One region of the Variovorax nitratireducens genome, then DNA from elsewhere that is predicted to be linked to it. Evidence: riboswitches for the same ligand, from Rfam matches in the RefSeq annotation. Region 1 holds a riboswitch; the other holds the start of a gene.
What was found. Region 1 has a riboswitch for S-adenosylhomocysteine ahead of metH (methionine synthase). Riboswitches for the same ligand answer to the same signal wherever they lie in the genome.
Positions count from the first base shown of each region.

Region 2: another riboswitch for S-adenosylhomocysteine. It lies ahead of ahcY (adenosylhomocysteinase); the one in region 1 lies ahead of metH (methionine synthase).

Region 1 covers NZ_JBPJZO010000002.1:197,222-205,227, forward strand. The annotation lists gene metH (methionine synthase) at 1-2,540, opposite strand, end outside; S-adenosyl-L-homocysteine riboswitch at 2,566-2,648, opposite strand; gene ACSFA8_RS06235 (PACE efflux transporter) at 2,656-3,129, opposite strand; gene ACSFA8_RS06240 (LysR family transcriptional regulator) at 3,200-4,114, shown strand; gene ACSFA8_RS06245 (SH3 domain-containing protein) at 4,121-5,047, opposite strand; gene ACSFA8_RS06250 (homocysteine S-methyltransferase family protein) at 5,219-6,283, opposite strand; gene hutG (N-formylglutamate deformylase) at 6,307-7,122, opposite strand; gene ACSFA8_RS06260 (formimidoylglutamate deiminase) at 7,119-8,006, opposite strand, start outside.
Region 2 covers NZ_JBPJZO010000007.1:158,018-166,023, reverse strand. The annotation lists gene rplM (50S ribosomal protein L13) at 1-42, opposite strand, end outside; gene ACSFA8_RS17955 (23S rRNA (adenine(2030)-N(6))-methyltransferase RlmJ) at 206-1,153, shown strand; gene ACSFA8_RS17950 (septal ring lytic transglycosylase RlpA family protein) at 1,155-1,838, opposite strand; gene metF (methylenetetrahydrofolate reductase [NAD(P)H]) at 1,835-2,659, opposite strand; gene ACSFA8_RS17940 (TlyA family RNA methyltransferase) at 2,637-3,446, opposite strand; gene ahcY (adenosylhomocysteinase) at 3,457-4,896, opposite strand; S-adenosyl-L-homocysteine riboswitch at 4,977-5,044, opposite strand; gene ACSFA8_RS17930 (peptide chain release factor 3) at 5,163-6,797, shown strand; gene ACSFA8_RS17925 (HAD-IIB family hydrolase) at 7,141-7,959, shown strand; gene ACSFA8_RS17920 (tripartite tricarboxylate transporter substrate binding protein) at 7,992-8,006, opposite strand, start outside.

The sequences.
Region 1 (8,006 bases):
TGCAGCAGGTCGAACATCGGGCCCTTGACGCTGTGGTCGGGGCAGGCCGGATAGCCGGGCGCCGGGCGAATGCCGCGGTACTTCTCGGCAATCATGTCTTCGTTGCTCAGCCCCTCGTTCGTCGCATAGCCCCAGAGGTCGGTGCGCGCGCGGTGGTGCATGGCCTCCGCAAAGGCTTCGGCCAGGCGGTCGGCGAGCGCCTTCAGCATGATGGCCGAGTAGTCGTCGAGGTCGTCGATGAAGTACTTTTCCTTCTTCTCGATGCCGAGGCCGGCGGTCACGGCGAACACGCCGACGTAGTCCTTGATGCCGCTGTCTTTCGGCGCCACGAAGTCGGCCAGGCAGCGGCTCGGGCGCATCACGCCTTCGATCACCTGTTTTTCGGCTTGCTGGCGCATGCCGTACCAGGTGAGCGCGACTTCGGTGCGCGACTCGTCGGTGTAGAGCACGATGTCGTCGTCGTTGACCGTGTTGGCCGGCCAGAAGCCGACGATGCCGCTGGCACTGAGCCAGCGGCCTTCGATCAGGCGCTGCAGCATGCGCTTGGCATCGGCATACACGCGCACGGCCTCGGTGCCGACCACCTCGTCCTTCAGGATCGCAGGGAACGGCCCGGCCAGATCCCAGGTCTGGAAGAACGGGCCCCAGTCGATGTACCTGGCGAGCTCGGTCAGGTCGAAGTTCTTGAACACGCGGCGGCCCAGGAAGCGCGGCACGGTCGGCGTATAGGCCGACCAGTCGACCGGTGTCTTGTTGGCACGCGCCTTCTGGAGCGGCCAAAGGGTCACCTGCTTCTTGTTGGCATGCTGGTGGCGCACCTTGTCGTAGTCGGCGTTGAGTTCGTCGATGTACTTCGTGGCCTGGTCGGAAAGCAGCGACTGCGCCACGCTCACGCTGCGCGAGGCATCGGGCACGTAGACCACCGGGCCTTCGTAGTGCGGCGCGATCTTGACCGCCGTGTGCACGCGGCTGGTGGTGGCGCCGCCGATCATCAGCGGGATCTTCCTGATGCGGAAATGGTCGTCGCGCTGCATCTCGCCCGCGACGTACTGCATCTCTTCGAGGCTCGGCGTGATAAGGCCGCTGAGGCCCACGATGTCGGCGCCCTCGACCTTGGCGCGCGCCAGAATCTCGTGGCAGGGCACCATCACGCCCATGTTCACGACCTCGAAGTTGTTGCACTGGAGCACGACGGTGACGATGTTCTTGCCGATGTCGTGCACGTCGCCCTTGACGGTAGCGATGATGATCTTGCCCTTGGTGCGCACGTCGCGCCCGGCTGCTTCGTCGCGCAGCTTTTCTTCCTCGATGTAGGGCAGCAGGTGCGCCACCGCCTGCTTCATCACGCGGGCCGACTTCACCACCTGCGGCAGGAACATCTTGCCCTGGCCGAACAGGTCGCCGACCACGTTCATGCCGTCCATCAGCGGGCCTTCGATCACGTGCAGCGGGCGGCCGCCCTTGGCGAGGATGTCCTGGTAGGCCTCTTCGGTGTCTTCGACGATGAACTCGGTGATGCCGTGCACCAGCGCGTGCGTCAGGCGCTGCCCGACCGTGACGGGTGCATCGGGCGTGCCGCGCCAGTCGTTGCGCTTGCTCTCGTCTTTGGCGCCGCTCTTGGCGGTTTCGGCCACCTCGACCAGGCGCTCGCCGGCGTCGGGCCGGCGGTTCAGGATCACGTCCTCGACGCGCTCGCGCAAGGTCGGCTCGAGGTCGTCATAGACACCGACCATGCCGGCATTGACGATGCCCATGTCCATGCCAGCCTTGATCGCGTGGTACAGGAACACGGTGTGGATCGCTTCGCGCACCGGGTCGTTGCCGCGGAAGCTGAAGCTCACGTTGCTGACGCCGCCCGACACCTTGGCGCCGGGCAGGTTCTGCTTGATCCAGCGTGTCGCCTCGATGAAGTCGACCGCGTAGTTGTTGTGCTCCTCGATGCCGGTGGCCACCGCGAAGATGTTGGGGTCGAAGATGATGTCTTCCGCCGGAAAGCCGATCTCGTCGACCAGGATGCGGTAGGCGCGCTCGCAGATTTCGATCTTGCGCTGGTAGGTGTCGGCCTGGCCTTTCTCGTCGAAGGCCATCACGACGGCGGCCGCGCCATAGCGCCGCAGCAGCTTGGCCTGGTGCTTGAACTGCGCCTCGCCCTCCTTCATCGAGATCGAGTTGACGATGCCTTTGCCCTGGATGCAGCGCAGTCCGGCCTCGATCACTTCCCACTTCGAGCTGTCGACCATGATCGGCATGCGCGCGATGTCGGGCTCGCTCGCGATCAGGTTCAGGAAACGAACCATCGCCGCCTTGCTGTCGAGCATGGCTTCGTCCATGTTGATGTCGATCACCTGCGCGCCGTTTTCGACCTGCTGGCGCGCAACCGCCAGCGCCTCTTCGAACTGGCCGTTCAGGATCATTCGCGCAAAGGCCTTCGAGCCCGTCACGTTGGTGCGCTCGCCGATGTTGACGAACAGCGAGCCCTCGCCGATCGTGACCGGCTCGAGGCCGGACAGCAGCATGGGGGGAACGGGGACTTGGGACATGGCACTCACCTGTGTGAATCGGATCAGCAGGTGAGCGTCGTTGCGGGAGACCTGGAACCCCAAGCCTGACACCTCCGCGCGGGGGATGTTGCAACGCTCCTTGGGAGCGCGGATTTTAAGTCGTCTTGGCCAGGGCCGGTTCACAAACCCCGAGCCGCCCTGGCGGCGCCCCCGCGGCCGAGGCCGGCAGGCCGAAGACGCGGTCGAAGCCCCAGTTGAAGGCAAAGGTGTAGACCAGGAAGAACAGCACCAGGCCGAGGTCCATCACCAGGGCCTCCCACAGGCTCACGCCCAGCCCCCACGCGAACATCGGCACCAGAAAGGCGATCAGCCCGCCCTCGAAGCCGATTGCATGCGCGATGCGGCGGCGCACGCTGCGGCCGCGCACGGCCTGGCGCGACTCCCAGCGCTCGAACAGGGTGTTGAACGCGAGATTCCAGACCACCGCCACGACCGATGCCGCCACGGCCAGTGCGCCCGAATGCCCCAGCCCCTGGCCCGTCATGAGCGCCAGGCCGCCGGCGGCCGCGACGATGGCAATGCCTTCATAGAGGCTGATGTAGACGACTTTGCGTTGAATTCCTTGCATGAAGTCGACTTTATGACGGGTGAATTGATATAAAAAGTCATCTTCTTTCAGATAAATTGATAGTCAACCCATGGCCTTTTCCAGCGACACGGTCGAAGTTTTTCTCGCGGTGATCGACCGCGGCTCGTTTTCGGCCGCCGCGCGCTCGCTGGGGCGCGTGCCTTCGGCCGTGAGCATGGCCATCGCCCACCTCGAAGCTGAGCTCGCCCTGCCGTTGTTCGACCGCAGTGGCCGCGAACCGCGCCCCACCGCAGCGGCGCGCTCGCTGGAGCCGCAGGCGCGGCTGCTGGCGGCCCAGCTGAAGGCGCTGCAGGTGCAGGCGCTCGGGCTGACGCAGGGGCTCGAAAACCACCTCACGCTGGCGATTGCGCCGGAACTGCTGTCTGCGCCCTGGAGCGCGCCGCTCGCCGCGCTGGCGCAGGAGCACCCCCTGCTCGAAGTCGAAGTGCTCGCGGCACCGCAGGCCGATGCGCTCGAAATGCTGCACACCGGTCGGGCCCAGCTCGCGCTGGTGTTCGAGCGCCCCAGCATCGACGGGCGCGAAGGTTTTCAGGAGGTCGCGAGCGAGCTGCTGGTGGCGGTGATCGCGCCGAACCACCCGGTGTTCGTGGCCGCCGGCCGGCGCCTGCGCGAGCAGCACCTGACCAACACGCGGCAGGTGGTCGTGGCCGGCCGCGACCTCGCATCGAGCGACCCACGCCTGGTGTTCGCGCGGCACATCTGGCGCAGCGACAACGCCCAGGCGGCGCTCAGCCTGATCAAGGCGGGGGTCGGTTGGGGCTGGCTGCCGCGCAGCTTCGCGCAGCCCCATGTGGCGGCCGGCGAACTGGTCGAGATCGAGTTCGAGAACCTCTCGAACGGGCTCGATCTGTGGGTCGACGTGGTGTGGTCGAAGGAGCGCCCGCTCGGCCTGGGCGCGCAACGCTTCATTCAGCTCATCCAGCGCGCCGACAGGAGCGAGGGCGCACCGGCGCCCGCCGCCTGAAGGCTGTCAGCCCCCGTCGGGCCTCTGCGCGCCCGAACCGTCCCCGAGATTGGGCCGGCCGCCCGGGGGGGTATGCGGTCGCGGCGCCTGCGGCACATTGACGTTGGGCGGCGCTGGCGGCGTGGCCGGTGCTACGCCGACATTCGGTCGGCCACCGCCCTGCTGCGGCGGTACGACGGCCGGGCCGGGAAGACCGATACCAGGGCCGGGTTGCGGCGCGCGGAAGCCCGGATCGCGAGGTGGCCGTTGACCATCGCCAGGGTGCGGTCGGTTGCCCTGCTCGGGCCGGTAGCCCTGATCGGGTCGGTTGCCCTGCTCGGGCCGGTAGCCCTGATCGGGCCGGTAGCCCTGATCGGGCCGGTAGCCCTGATCGGGCCCGTAGCCGGGGCCGCCCCGGTCAGGCCGATAGCCGGGCTGGGGCCTGTTGTAGCCGTGTTCGGGGCGGTAGCCCGGTTCGACCGGGCGCGGTTGCCAGCTCGCCCGCGGCGGCGGGGGCGGACGCCAGCCCTGCTGGGGCGGCGGCGGCGGGCGGTTGCCCCACCAGCGGCGGTCGCCATACCAGGAACGGTCACGGTAATGGTCGCCCCAATAGTTCCCGATGTTGAAGCCGACGATGGGCACGCCGATGGTGGCGCCGTAGGTGGCGAGCGGCACGTTGCCGCCGCGGTAGGGGTATTCGAGGCGCCGTGCCGCAGCCCAGCCGCGCAGGCCGTCGGGCAGCACCACGTCGCACCAGCCATAGCCGCTGGTGCAGCCGAGCACTTGGAGCGGCTGGCCTGGCCCGAGCCGGGTGATCGAGGGGTAATCGTTCGATGGGCCGGCGCGCAGATTGACCGGGCCTCGTGTGTAAGCCTCCTGGGCCGCTGCCGCCAGCGGCAGGGCCAGCGCAACCGCTCCCACGGCGAGCCAGCGGGTGACGTGTTGGTTGTTCATGGCGTTGTTTCCTTTGCAATCGAGGGTAGGCCGCGTTGGGGTGTTGTCAATCAGCCCACACCTCCACAGTCAACGCCTGGAAGGCGCATGTGGTGCACGACTGCAACCTTCGGCAATCAGCTTCACCTGCGCTTGACATGGGCGCAACCGGCCCTCGCGCAACAGCGCAGGTCAGGCCGCGGCTTGCGCCTCGCTGCTTTCGCGATAGAACGGCGTGCGCTGCAACGCGCGGCCCGCGATCGGCAAGACCGCGCGCCCGATCGCGGCGATGTGGTCGGGCGTGGTGCCGCAGCAGCCGCCGACGATGTTGACCAGCCCTTCGGCCGCAAACTCGTGCAGCAGCCGCGACGTGACATCGGGCGTCTCGTCGAAGCCGGTGTCGCTCATCGGGTTGGGCAGGCCGGCATTCGGGTAGCAGCTGATGTAGGTGTCGCCGGCCACCTTGGCCAGCTCCTGGATGTACGGCCGCATCAGCGCCGCGCCCAGCGCGCAGTTGAGGCCGACCGCCAGCGGCTGCGCATGGCGCACGCTGTGCCAGAAGGCGGTGACGGTCTGGCCGCTCAGGATGCGGCCCGAGGCATCGGTCACGGTGCCGCTGATGATCAATGGCAGCCGCTGGCCGCTGTTGTCGAAGTATTCGTCGACCGCAAACAGCGCAGCCTTGGCGTTGAGCGTGTCGAAGATCGTCTCGACCAGGATCAGGTCGGCGCCGCCTTCGACCAGCGCCTCGGTCTGCTCGTAGTAGGCCGCCCGCAGCGTCTCGAAATCCACATTGCGCGCGCCGGGGTCGTTCACATCGGGGCTGATGCTCGCGGTCTTGGGCGTCGGGCCAAGGGCGCCGGCCACGAAGCGCGGCTTGTCGGGCGTGCTGTATTTGTCGCAGGCTGCGCGCGCCAGCTTGGCGGACTCGAGGTTCATCTCGCGCGCGAGGTGGGCCATCTTGTAGTCCTCCTGCGCGATGGTGGTCGCGCCGAAGGTGTTGGTCTCGATCAGGTCGGCGCCCGCCGCCAGGTAGGCCTCGTGAATGTCGCTGATGACATCGGGCCGCGTGAGCGAAAGCAGTTCGTTGTTGCCCTTCACGTCGCGCTCAAAGTCCTTGAAACGCTCGCCGCGGTATTGCGCTTCGTTGAGCTTGAAGCGCTGGATCATCGTGCCCATCGCGCCGTCGAGGATCGCAATGCGCTGGGCGAGGATGCCGGGCAATGCCTGGCCGCGGGTGTAGGTGACGGGCTTCATGCCCCGATTGTAGAAACCGCGCCTTAACGTTGTTCGACGAAGGCCAGCACCGCTTCGAGCATGCGGCGCACATGCGGCTGCACACCCGCCGCGACCTCGGGCAGGTAGTCGAACGGCAAGGCCTCCTGCATGTAGCTGCACTGCGTCATCTCGAGTTGCACCGCATGGATGCCCTGTACGGGGTTGCCGTACTGCCGGGTGATGTAGCCGCCCTTGAAGCGGCCATTGAGCACGCCGGTGTAGCCAGGCGCCGAGGTCGCGATGCCCAGCAAGGTTGCCGCGAGCGCCGGGTCGCAACTCGCGCCGTTGGCGCTGCCGAGGTTGAGGTCGGGCAGCTTGCCCTCGAAGAAGCGCGGCAGCACCGAGCGGATCGAATGCGCGTCCCACAGCGCGATGGTGCTGTGCGCGGCTTTCAGGCGCCCGAGTTCGGCCTCCAGCTGCCGGTGGTATGGATGCCAGATCGCGTCGCGGCGCGCGGCGATCTCCAACTCGCCCGGCAGGTCGCCGGCCGCGTAGATCGGCGTCTTGTCGAAGGTGTCGACCGGGCACAGGCCGGTGGTGTCCTGGCCCGGGTAGAGGTTCTGGTCGTCGGGCGGGCGATTCAGGTCGACCACGTAGCGCGAGTGCGTGGCCACGAGCACCGACGCGCCGAGTTCATCGGCGAAGTCGTAGAGCCGCTCCAGGTGCCAGTCGGTGTCGGGCACATGGCGCGCCTGCGCAGTGAAGCGTTCGGCCAGCGCGGGCGGCACGTGGGTGCCGACGTGCGGCATCGAGATCAGCAGCGGGCGGGTACCCTGGCGGAATCGGAAAGGCGGTTCGGTGGTCTCGAAGAGGCTCATGGCGTGTGGGTCAACAATTGGCTGCGCGCGGCAACGAAGCCGGCCGTCGCGCTGTCGTGGAGAAGATGGTGCCCGGCCTGCACGCGCTGCCGGCCCGCGACCCACACGGCATCGATCGCGCTAGTGCGGTGGCTGGCGAACACATGGGATGAGAGCATGTCGGCGGCCGGCAGACCGGCCAGCGCCGGGTGCTTGGCATCGAGCACCGTGCAGTCGGCCTGCTGGCCCACCGCGAGGCCGGCAATGCGGCGTCCGGCGGCCTGCGCGCCGCCCTGCACCGCCGCGAGCGTCATGGCCGTGGCGACCTGCGGCTGCGCAGCGTCGGCCGCCACGTTGCGCTGGCGCGTCGCGAGCCGCTGGCTGTATTCGAGCATCAACAGCTCTTCGGCGGCATTCACGCAGATGTGGCTGTCGGAGCCGATGCCCCAAGCGCCGCCGGCCGCACGCCAGGCGACCAGGTCGAAGATGCCGTCGCCGAGGTTCGCTTCCGTGGTCGGGCACAACCCCGCGACGGCGCCGCTGGCGGCCGCACGCCGGTATTCGTCGGCGTCCATGTGCGTGGCGTGCACCAGGCACCAGCGCGCGTCGACCGGTGCGTGGTCGAGCAGCCACGCAACCGGGCGCTGGCCGCTCCAGCCGATGCAGTCGTCGACCTCGCGCGTCTGCTCCGCAATGTGGATGTGGACGGGCGCGCTCGCATCGATCGCGGCCAGCCCGCCAAGCGCTTCGCGCAAGCCCTCGGGCGGCACGGCGCGCAACGAGTGCGGCGCCAGGCCGAGCCGCGCGCCTTGCGCATTACACAGCGGCTTCAGGCGCTCGAGCAATGCGAGCATCGAATCGGTCGAGCGGATGAAGCGGCGCTGCCCCTCGTTCGGCGCGAGGCC
Region 2 (8,006 bases), on a different contig from region 1:
GTGCGTCACGTCAGCGGGCTTGGCGCTGAACGTTTTGGTCATGAGTTTTCTCTTTTGTAAGAGGGTTTGGCGGGCCCTTTTCCACGGTCGGCGTTCCTCTGACGGGAATCTCTTAGGTGGGGGATAAACTTCGCCGCGGGGCCACAAAAGCGCTGCGAAGCCTTCGATTATATAAAGAATCCGGAGCAGCGGGTACCATTCACACATGTTCAGTTACCGCCACGCCTTCCACGCCGGCAACCACGCCGACGTGCTCAAGCACACGGTGCTGATTGCCACGCTCGACCATTTGCTCGAAAAAGAGGCAGCGCTGACGGTGGTCGACACCCACGCCGGCGCCGGGCTCTACCGGCTCGACGGCGACTATGCCGGCACCAGCGGCGAGGCGGCCGAAGGCATTCTTCGGCTTTTGGCACCAAAACCGGCTGCCGCGGCCGTCCCGCCTGCTCAAGTTGCTACCAAAAAGATAGCGAAACCGGTCGATGCGACGCTGGCACCAGCGCTCCAGCACTACCTTGACGTGGTGCGCGCCTTCAATCCCAACGGCGGCGCGCGCGTCTACCCGGGCTCGCCTTTCATCATCCAGCACCTGCTGCGCGAGCACGACAAGCTCAAGCTGTTCGAACTGCATCCGACCGACTCGCGCACGCTGGACGCCAACATCGCGCAACTCGAAGCCGGCCGCCAGATCGCGGTGCTGCATGAGGACGGCTTCGGCAGCGCCACCAAGTTCCTGCCGCCGCCGTCGCGCCGCGCCCTGGTGCTGATGGATCCGAGCTACGAAATCAAGAGCGACTATGGTCGCGTACTCGACTTCACGGCCGAGGCGCTGAAACGCTTTGCCACCGGCACTTACGCGATCTGGTACCCCATCATTCCGCGGCCCGAGGCGCACGACCTGCCGCGCCGGCTCAAGACCATGGCAACCAAGGCTGGCAAGTCATGGCTCCATGCCACGCTGACCGTCAAGTCGAGCAAGCTGCTGACCACGGACAGCGGCGAAACCAAGCGGCCGGGGCTGCCGGCCAGCGGCATGTTCCTGATCAACCCGCCCTACACCCTCAAGGCTTTGCTGCAACCGGCGCTGGAGCAGGCCAAAGATCTGCTGGCACAAGACCGGCACGCGGCGTTCTCGCTCGACAGCGGCGGCTGAGCTATCGACGGCTGCGCGGGTTGACGACGGCCTTGCCGGGCCGCGCGCGCATCCGCTGCGGCGCCGGCTCCACAGCGGGCTCGGCGGCATCGAGATCGGCCGCCGCACCGCCGCAGCGTTGCTCCTTGCGATCGATCACCGACAACGCGACCTGCTTGATGCCCATCGAGGTCAGGCCGATCGCATCGGCCGCGGCACGGCTGAGGTCGATGATGCGGCCCTGCGCGTAGGGGCCGCGGTCGTTGATGCGCACCTGCACCTCGCGACCGTTGACCAGGCTGCGCACGCAGACGCGGGTGTTGAAGGGCAGCGTCTTGTGGGCCGCCGTCATGGCGCCCATGTCGAAGCGCTCGCCGTTCGCGGTCTTTTTCTGGTGGAACTGAATGCCATACCACGACGCGCCGCCGCGCTCGAAGATCTCGCGCGGTCCGCCGTCACCGGGCGCGCCGTCGTCCTGCGGCAGGTCGCCGGCGCCGCCACTGCTGAGGCCGTAATCGACGCCGGGAACCAGAGAGCGGGGCGCGGCGCCCGGCGGCACTGCCAACGCAGGCGCGAGCGGCCGCAGGCGGGAACGCGCCGCCGTCGTCGCTCCCTCCCCGGTGGCCGGCGCCGCCCCCTCCGGCGGCACGGCGCAGGCGGCCATCATGCAACTGGCCACGAGCAGCGCTGCGCGCTGGATCTTCACCCGAGCCGCTCCAGTACCCCCAGGGTCGCTTGCGACTGGTTCATGGTGTAGAAGTGCAGCGCCGGTGCGCCGCCATCGCGCAGGCGCGCGCAAAGGTCGGTCACCACGTCGAGGCCAAAGGCCTTGATCGAAGCCGTGTCGTCGCCATAGGCCTGCAGCCGCAGCCGGATCCAGCGCGGGATTTCGGCCCCGCAGGCATCGGAAAAGCGCATCAGCTGCGTCGAGCTGATGATCGGCATGACACCCGGCACTACCGGCACGTCCAGCCCCAGCTTGCGGCTTTCGTCGACGAAACGGAAGTACGCCTCGGGGCTGAAGAAGTACTGCGTGATGGCCGAGTCCGCACCCGCCTTCACTTTGGCGGCATAGGCCTGCAGATCGGCTTCCGGCGAGCGGGCCTGCGGGTGCACTTCGGGGTAGCAGGCCACCTCGACGTGAAAATCGCGCCCGGTCTCCTCGCGGATGAAGGCCACCAGATCGCTCGCGTAGTGGAACTCGCCGCCGATGCCATAGCCACTCGGCAGGTCGCCGCGCAAGGCCACCAGCCGCTTGACGCCCATCGCCTTGAGTTCCGCAAGCTGCGCCCGTACGGTCTCCCGGGTGGCGCCGATGCAGGAAAAATGGCTGGCCGCATCGCAGCCCTCATCGAGGATCTCGCGCACTGCATTGAAGGTGCCATCGTGCGTGGAACCCCCGGCGCCATAGGTCACCGAGCAAAACTCGGGCTTGTGCACATAGAGCTGCTGCCGCACCGCGCGCAGCTTGACCGCGCCTTCGGGCGTCTTGGTCGGGAAAAACTCAAAGCTGAGTGGCAGGCGCACGGCCGACTCCTGTTGCACCGCTCGTCTCCCGAACGGCATGAATGAAAAACTCGTGGTTGCCATCGCCGCCCTCGATCGGGCTGTCGAACCACTGCACGACGCGCAGCGAGAGTGCGGCGCAAGCATCGCGCAGGCGCTGCTCGACCACCGCATACATCGCGTCATCGCGCACGATGCCGCCTTTGCCGACCTGGCCCGGCTGCAGTTCGAACTGCGGCTTGACCAACATCAGCAAGTGGCCGTCCGCAGCGAGAAAGGGCACCACGGCGGGCAGCACCAGCGTCTGCGAGATGAACGACAGGTCGCCGACCACCAGGTCGAAGCGCGGCTCGGCCTCGGCCTCGGCTGCCAGATCCGCAGCCACAAGGCTGCGCGCGTTGACCTTTTCAATCGCGGTCACGCGCTCGTCCTCGCGCAGCCGGGCGTGCAGTTGCCCGTGGCCGACGTCAACGCCGGTCACATGCGCCGCGCCGTGCTGCAGGAGGCAATCGGTAAAGCCGCCGGTCGACTGCCCGATGTCGAGGCACTGCAGCCCCGTCGCATCGATGCCGGTAACGCGCAGCGCGCCTTCGAGCTTGAGCCCGCCGCGCGACACGTAACGCGCCTCGGCTGCATCGGCCAGTTCCAGTTCGGCCGTTTCGGGCAGATCGTCGCGGTTCTTGCCAACGGCACGCCAGGCGCCCTGCGTCCCCGCGTCGCGCCAGCGCATACCGCCCGCAATCAGCCGGACGGCCTGCGAGCGTGACGCGGCGAGGCCGCGTTCGACGAGCAATTGATCGGCGCGCACAGCGCTTCGATCAATAGCGGTAGGTGTCCGCCTTGTACGGGCCGTTCTTGTCGACGCCGATGTAGGCGGCCTGCGCATCCGTCAGTTCGGTCAGCATCGCGCCGACCTTCTTCAGGTGCAGGCGGGCGACCTTCTCGTCCAGGTGCTTGGGCAGCACGTAGACCTTGCCGGCTTCGTAAGCGTCGGGCTTGGTGAAGAGTTCGATCTGCGCGATCGTCTGGTTGGCGAACGACGACGACATCACGAAGCTCGGGTGGCCGGTGCCGCAGCCCAGGTTCACCAGGCGGCCCTTTGCCAGCAGGATGATTTTCTTGCCATCGGGGAAGGTGATGTGGTCGACCTGCGGCTTGATCTCTTCCCATTCGTACTTTTCGATCGAGGCGACGTCGATCTCGTTGTCGAAGTGGCCGATGTTGCAGACGATGGCCTGGTCTTTCATCGCGGCCATCGTGTCGTGCGTGATCACGTCCTTGTTGCCGGTGGTCGTCACGAAGATGTCGGCCTTGTCGGCGGCGTACTCCATGGTCACGACCTTGTAGCCTTCCATCGCGGCCTGCAGCGCGTTGATCGGGTCGATCTCGGTGACCCAGACTTGCGCCGACAGTGCGCGCAGTGCCTGGGCCGAGCCCTTGCCCACGTCGCCGTAGCCGGCCACGCAGGCGACCTTGCCGGCGATCATCACGTCGGTCGCGCGCTTGATGCCGTCGACCAGCGATTCGCGGCAGCCGTAAAGGTTGTCGAACTTGCTCTTGGTGACCGAGTCGTTCACGTTGATGGCGCGGAAGAGCAGCGTGCCCTTGGCCGACATCTCGTTCAGGCGGTGCACGCCGGTGGTGGTTTCCTCGGTCACGCCGATGATCTCGGCCGACTTGCGGGTGTACCAGGTGCCGTCGACCGCCAGCTTGGCCTTGATCGCGGCGTAGAGGATGCGTTCTTCTTCACTGGTCGGATTGGCGAGCACCGATTGATCCTTCTCGGCGCGCTGGCCCAGATGCATCAGCAACGTGGCATCGCCACCGTCGTCCAGGATCATGTTCGGGCCTTCGCCCTTCGAACCCTTGGGGCCGAAGTCGAAGATGGCGTGGGTGTAGTCCCAGTAGTCGGTCAGCGACTCGCCCTTGATCGCGAACACCGGCGTGCCGGCGGCAGCGATGGCGGCGGCGGCATGGTCTTGCGTCGAGAAGATGTTGCACGAAGCCCAGCGCACGTCGGCACCGAGCGCCTGCAGCGTCTCGATCAGCACGGCCGTCTGGATCGTCATGTGCAGCGAACCCGTGATGCGCGCGCCCTTGAGCGGCTGGCTCGTGGCGAATTCCTGGCGGATCGCCATCAGGCCGGGCATTTCGGTTTCCGCAATGCGGATTTCCTTGCGGCCCCAGGCGGCAAGGGAGAGGTCGGCGATTGCCTGGTCGGCGGAAGTGACGGGGGTGGGCTTGAGAACAGCGCTCATGAGAACTCCAACAAAACAAGTTGTTTGAAAAGTGCCACTGCGTTCGGGGGTCTGACGAGACAGCAACTCACCGCGAGAACAGCAGGTGAGCGTGGTTGCGAAGGTGTCCGAGCCTCACGCCTTTGGCGCTGCAACGCTCCTCGGAACGGCGGATTTTAGCGCAGGCCGCCGCGCCGCGCGCAAGACATGCCGGCGGCCCGCCATGCCGGTGGCAGCAGCCTGCTCTTGCGCGTCTGCGAAAATCGGCGGTTCTCCTGGAGCCCCGTGTGTCATCCCCCTTCCTTGCCGAAACCCGCCGCCGTCGCACCTTCGCGATCATTTCTCACCCCGATGCCGGCAAGACCACGCTGACTGAGAAGCTGCTGCTGTTCTCGGGCGCAATCCAGATCGCAGGCTCGGTCAAGGCGCGCAAGGCGACGCGGCATGCCACCTCGGACTGGATGGAGATCGAAAAGCAGCGCGGCATTTCGGTGGCCTCGTCGGTCATGCAGATGCTCTACCGCGACCACGTGATCAACCTGCTCGACACACCGGGCCACAAGGACTTCTCGGAAGACACCTACCGCGTGCTGACGGCCGTGGACTCTGCGCTGATGGTGATCGACGCGGCCAACGGCGTCGAAGCGCAGACGCGCCGCCTGATCGAAGTCTGCCGCCAGCGCGACACGCCCATCATCACCTTCGTCAACAAGATGGACCGCGAGGTGCGCGAGCCGCTCGACATCCTCGACGAGATCGAGCGCGAGCTCGGCATGCCCTGTGTGCCGATGACCTGGCCAGTCGGCCAGGGCAAAGTCTTCGGCGGCATCATGAACCTGCGCACGCAGACCATGACGGTGTTCGATTCGGGCAAGGAGCGGCTGCCGCAGGAGTTCGAGACCATCGCATTGAGCGACCGCGACGCGCTGCTCAAGCGCTTCGGCCATGAGTTCGAGATCGCCGAGCAGAGCATGGAACTGGCGGCCGGGGCCTCGCCCGAATGGGATCGCGCCGCCTTTCTCGCCGGCAAGCAGACCCCGGTGTTCTTCGGCTCGGGCGTCAACAACTTCGGCGTGATGGAAGTGCTCGACGCGCTAGTCGACCTCGCGCCCTCGCCGCAGTCGCGCACCAGCACCACGCTGGTCAACCGCCAGCCGGTCGTGAAAGAGATCCAGCCCGAGGACAAGGATTTCGCCGGCGTCGTGTTCAAGGTGCAAGCCAACATGGACGCCAACCACCGCGACCGCATCGCCTTCGTGCGCATGGCCTCGGGCAAGTACACGCCGGGCATGCGGCTCAAGGTGCAGCGCACCGCCAAGGAGTTGCGGCCGACCAGCGTCGTCACCTTCATGAGCCAGCGCCGCGAGGCGGTGGAGGAAGCCTATGCCGGTGACATCGTGGGCTTCACCACGCATGGCGGCGTGCAGTTGGGCGACACCATCACCGACGGCGCCTCGCTGCAGTTCACCGGCCTGCCCTTCTTTGCGCCCGAGCTGTTCATGACCGTGATCCTGAAGAACCCGCTGCGCACCAAGCAGTTGCAGCAAGGCCTGGCGCAACTCGGCGAGGAGGGTGCGATCCAGGTGTTTCGCCCCGAGATGGGCGGGCCGATGCTGCTCGGCGCGGTCGGGCAACTTCAGTTCGAAGTGGTGCAGCACCGCCTGAAGGCCGAGTACGACGCCGACGTGAAGCTCGAAGGATGCCAGTACACCGGCGCCCGCTGGATCACGGCCGACACGCCGGCCGAGCTGCGCGAATTCGTCAACGCCTACCCGGCGCGCATGGCGCTCGATGCGGCCAACACGCTGGCGTACCTGTGCACCTCGCCGTACGACGTGCGCCTCGCGCAGGAGCGCTTTCCGAAGATCCATTTCCATCCGCTGCGGGAGCACGCGGGGCTGGCGCTGCAGACGGCGGGGTGATGTGACCCCCACGCTCGGCACTGCCGTGTCCTCGCTGCCCCCCGAGGGGGCGCAGCCCGCCTTGGGGCGGCCCGGCGGCGGGCTGATGTGACCCCCACGCTCGGCACTGCCGTGTCCTCGCTGCCCCCCCGAGGGGCGCAGCCCGCCTTGGGGCGGCCCGGCGGCGGGCTGATGTGACCCCCGCGCTCGGCACTACCGTGTCCTCGCTGCCCCCCGAGGGGGCGCAGCCCGCCTTGGGGCGGCCCGGCGGCGGGCTGATGTGACCCCCGCGCTCGGCACTGCCGTGTCCTCGCTGCCCCCCGAGGGGGCGCAGCCCGCCTTGGGGCGGCCCGGCGGCGGGCTGATGCTGCCGCTTGCGCAGTGGCCGACAGAGGCCCGCGGCGGTCTGCTCGGTGTCTTCACCGACATCGACGACACGCTGACCACCCATGGCGCGATCACGCCCGATGCGCTGCAGGCGCTGGCCGACCTGAAAACCGCCGGCCTGCACGTCGTCGCCATCACCGGGCGCCCGGTCGGCTGGAGCGAGCCCTTCGCGGCCGCCTGGCCGATCGATTCGATCGTCGCGGAAAACGGCGCGGTCGCATTGATGCGGCAAAGCGACGGCACGCTCGCCAGGCGCTACCAGCAGGACGCCGCTGCACGCGCCGCCAACTTCGCACGCATGCAGGAGGTGCTGGCGCGCATCGAGCGCGAAGTGCCCGGCGCGGTGCGTGCCACCGACTCGCCCGGCCGCGAATGCGACATCGCGATCGACCACAGCGAGTTCACGCAGCTGAGCGACGCCCAGATCGACAAGGTCGTCATGCGCATGCGCGGCGACGGCATGCATGCCACGGTGAGCAGCATCCACATCAACGGCTGGTATGGCGAGCACAACAAGCTCGAGGGCGCGCGCTGGATCGTGCGCGAACTGTGGGGGCGAGACCTCAATAAAGAGATGGATCGCTGGGCCTATGTGGGCGACTCGACCAACGACCAGCTGATGTTCGACACCTTTGTGCATAGCATCGGCGTGGCGAACATCGCCCGCTTCGTGCCGCACCTGGCGCACCTGCCGCGCTATGTGACGCAAGGAGAGCGCGGCGCGGGATTCACTGAAGTCGCGCGAGCAGTTCTAAGCCAGATCGCCCCCCAGCGCCCGTCCGATGGTCGCGAGTAGCCATCCATTCAACAGCGTTCGTGTGGACGCGCTCACTGGCCCTTGGC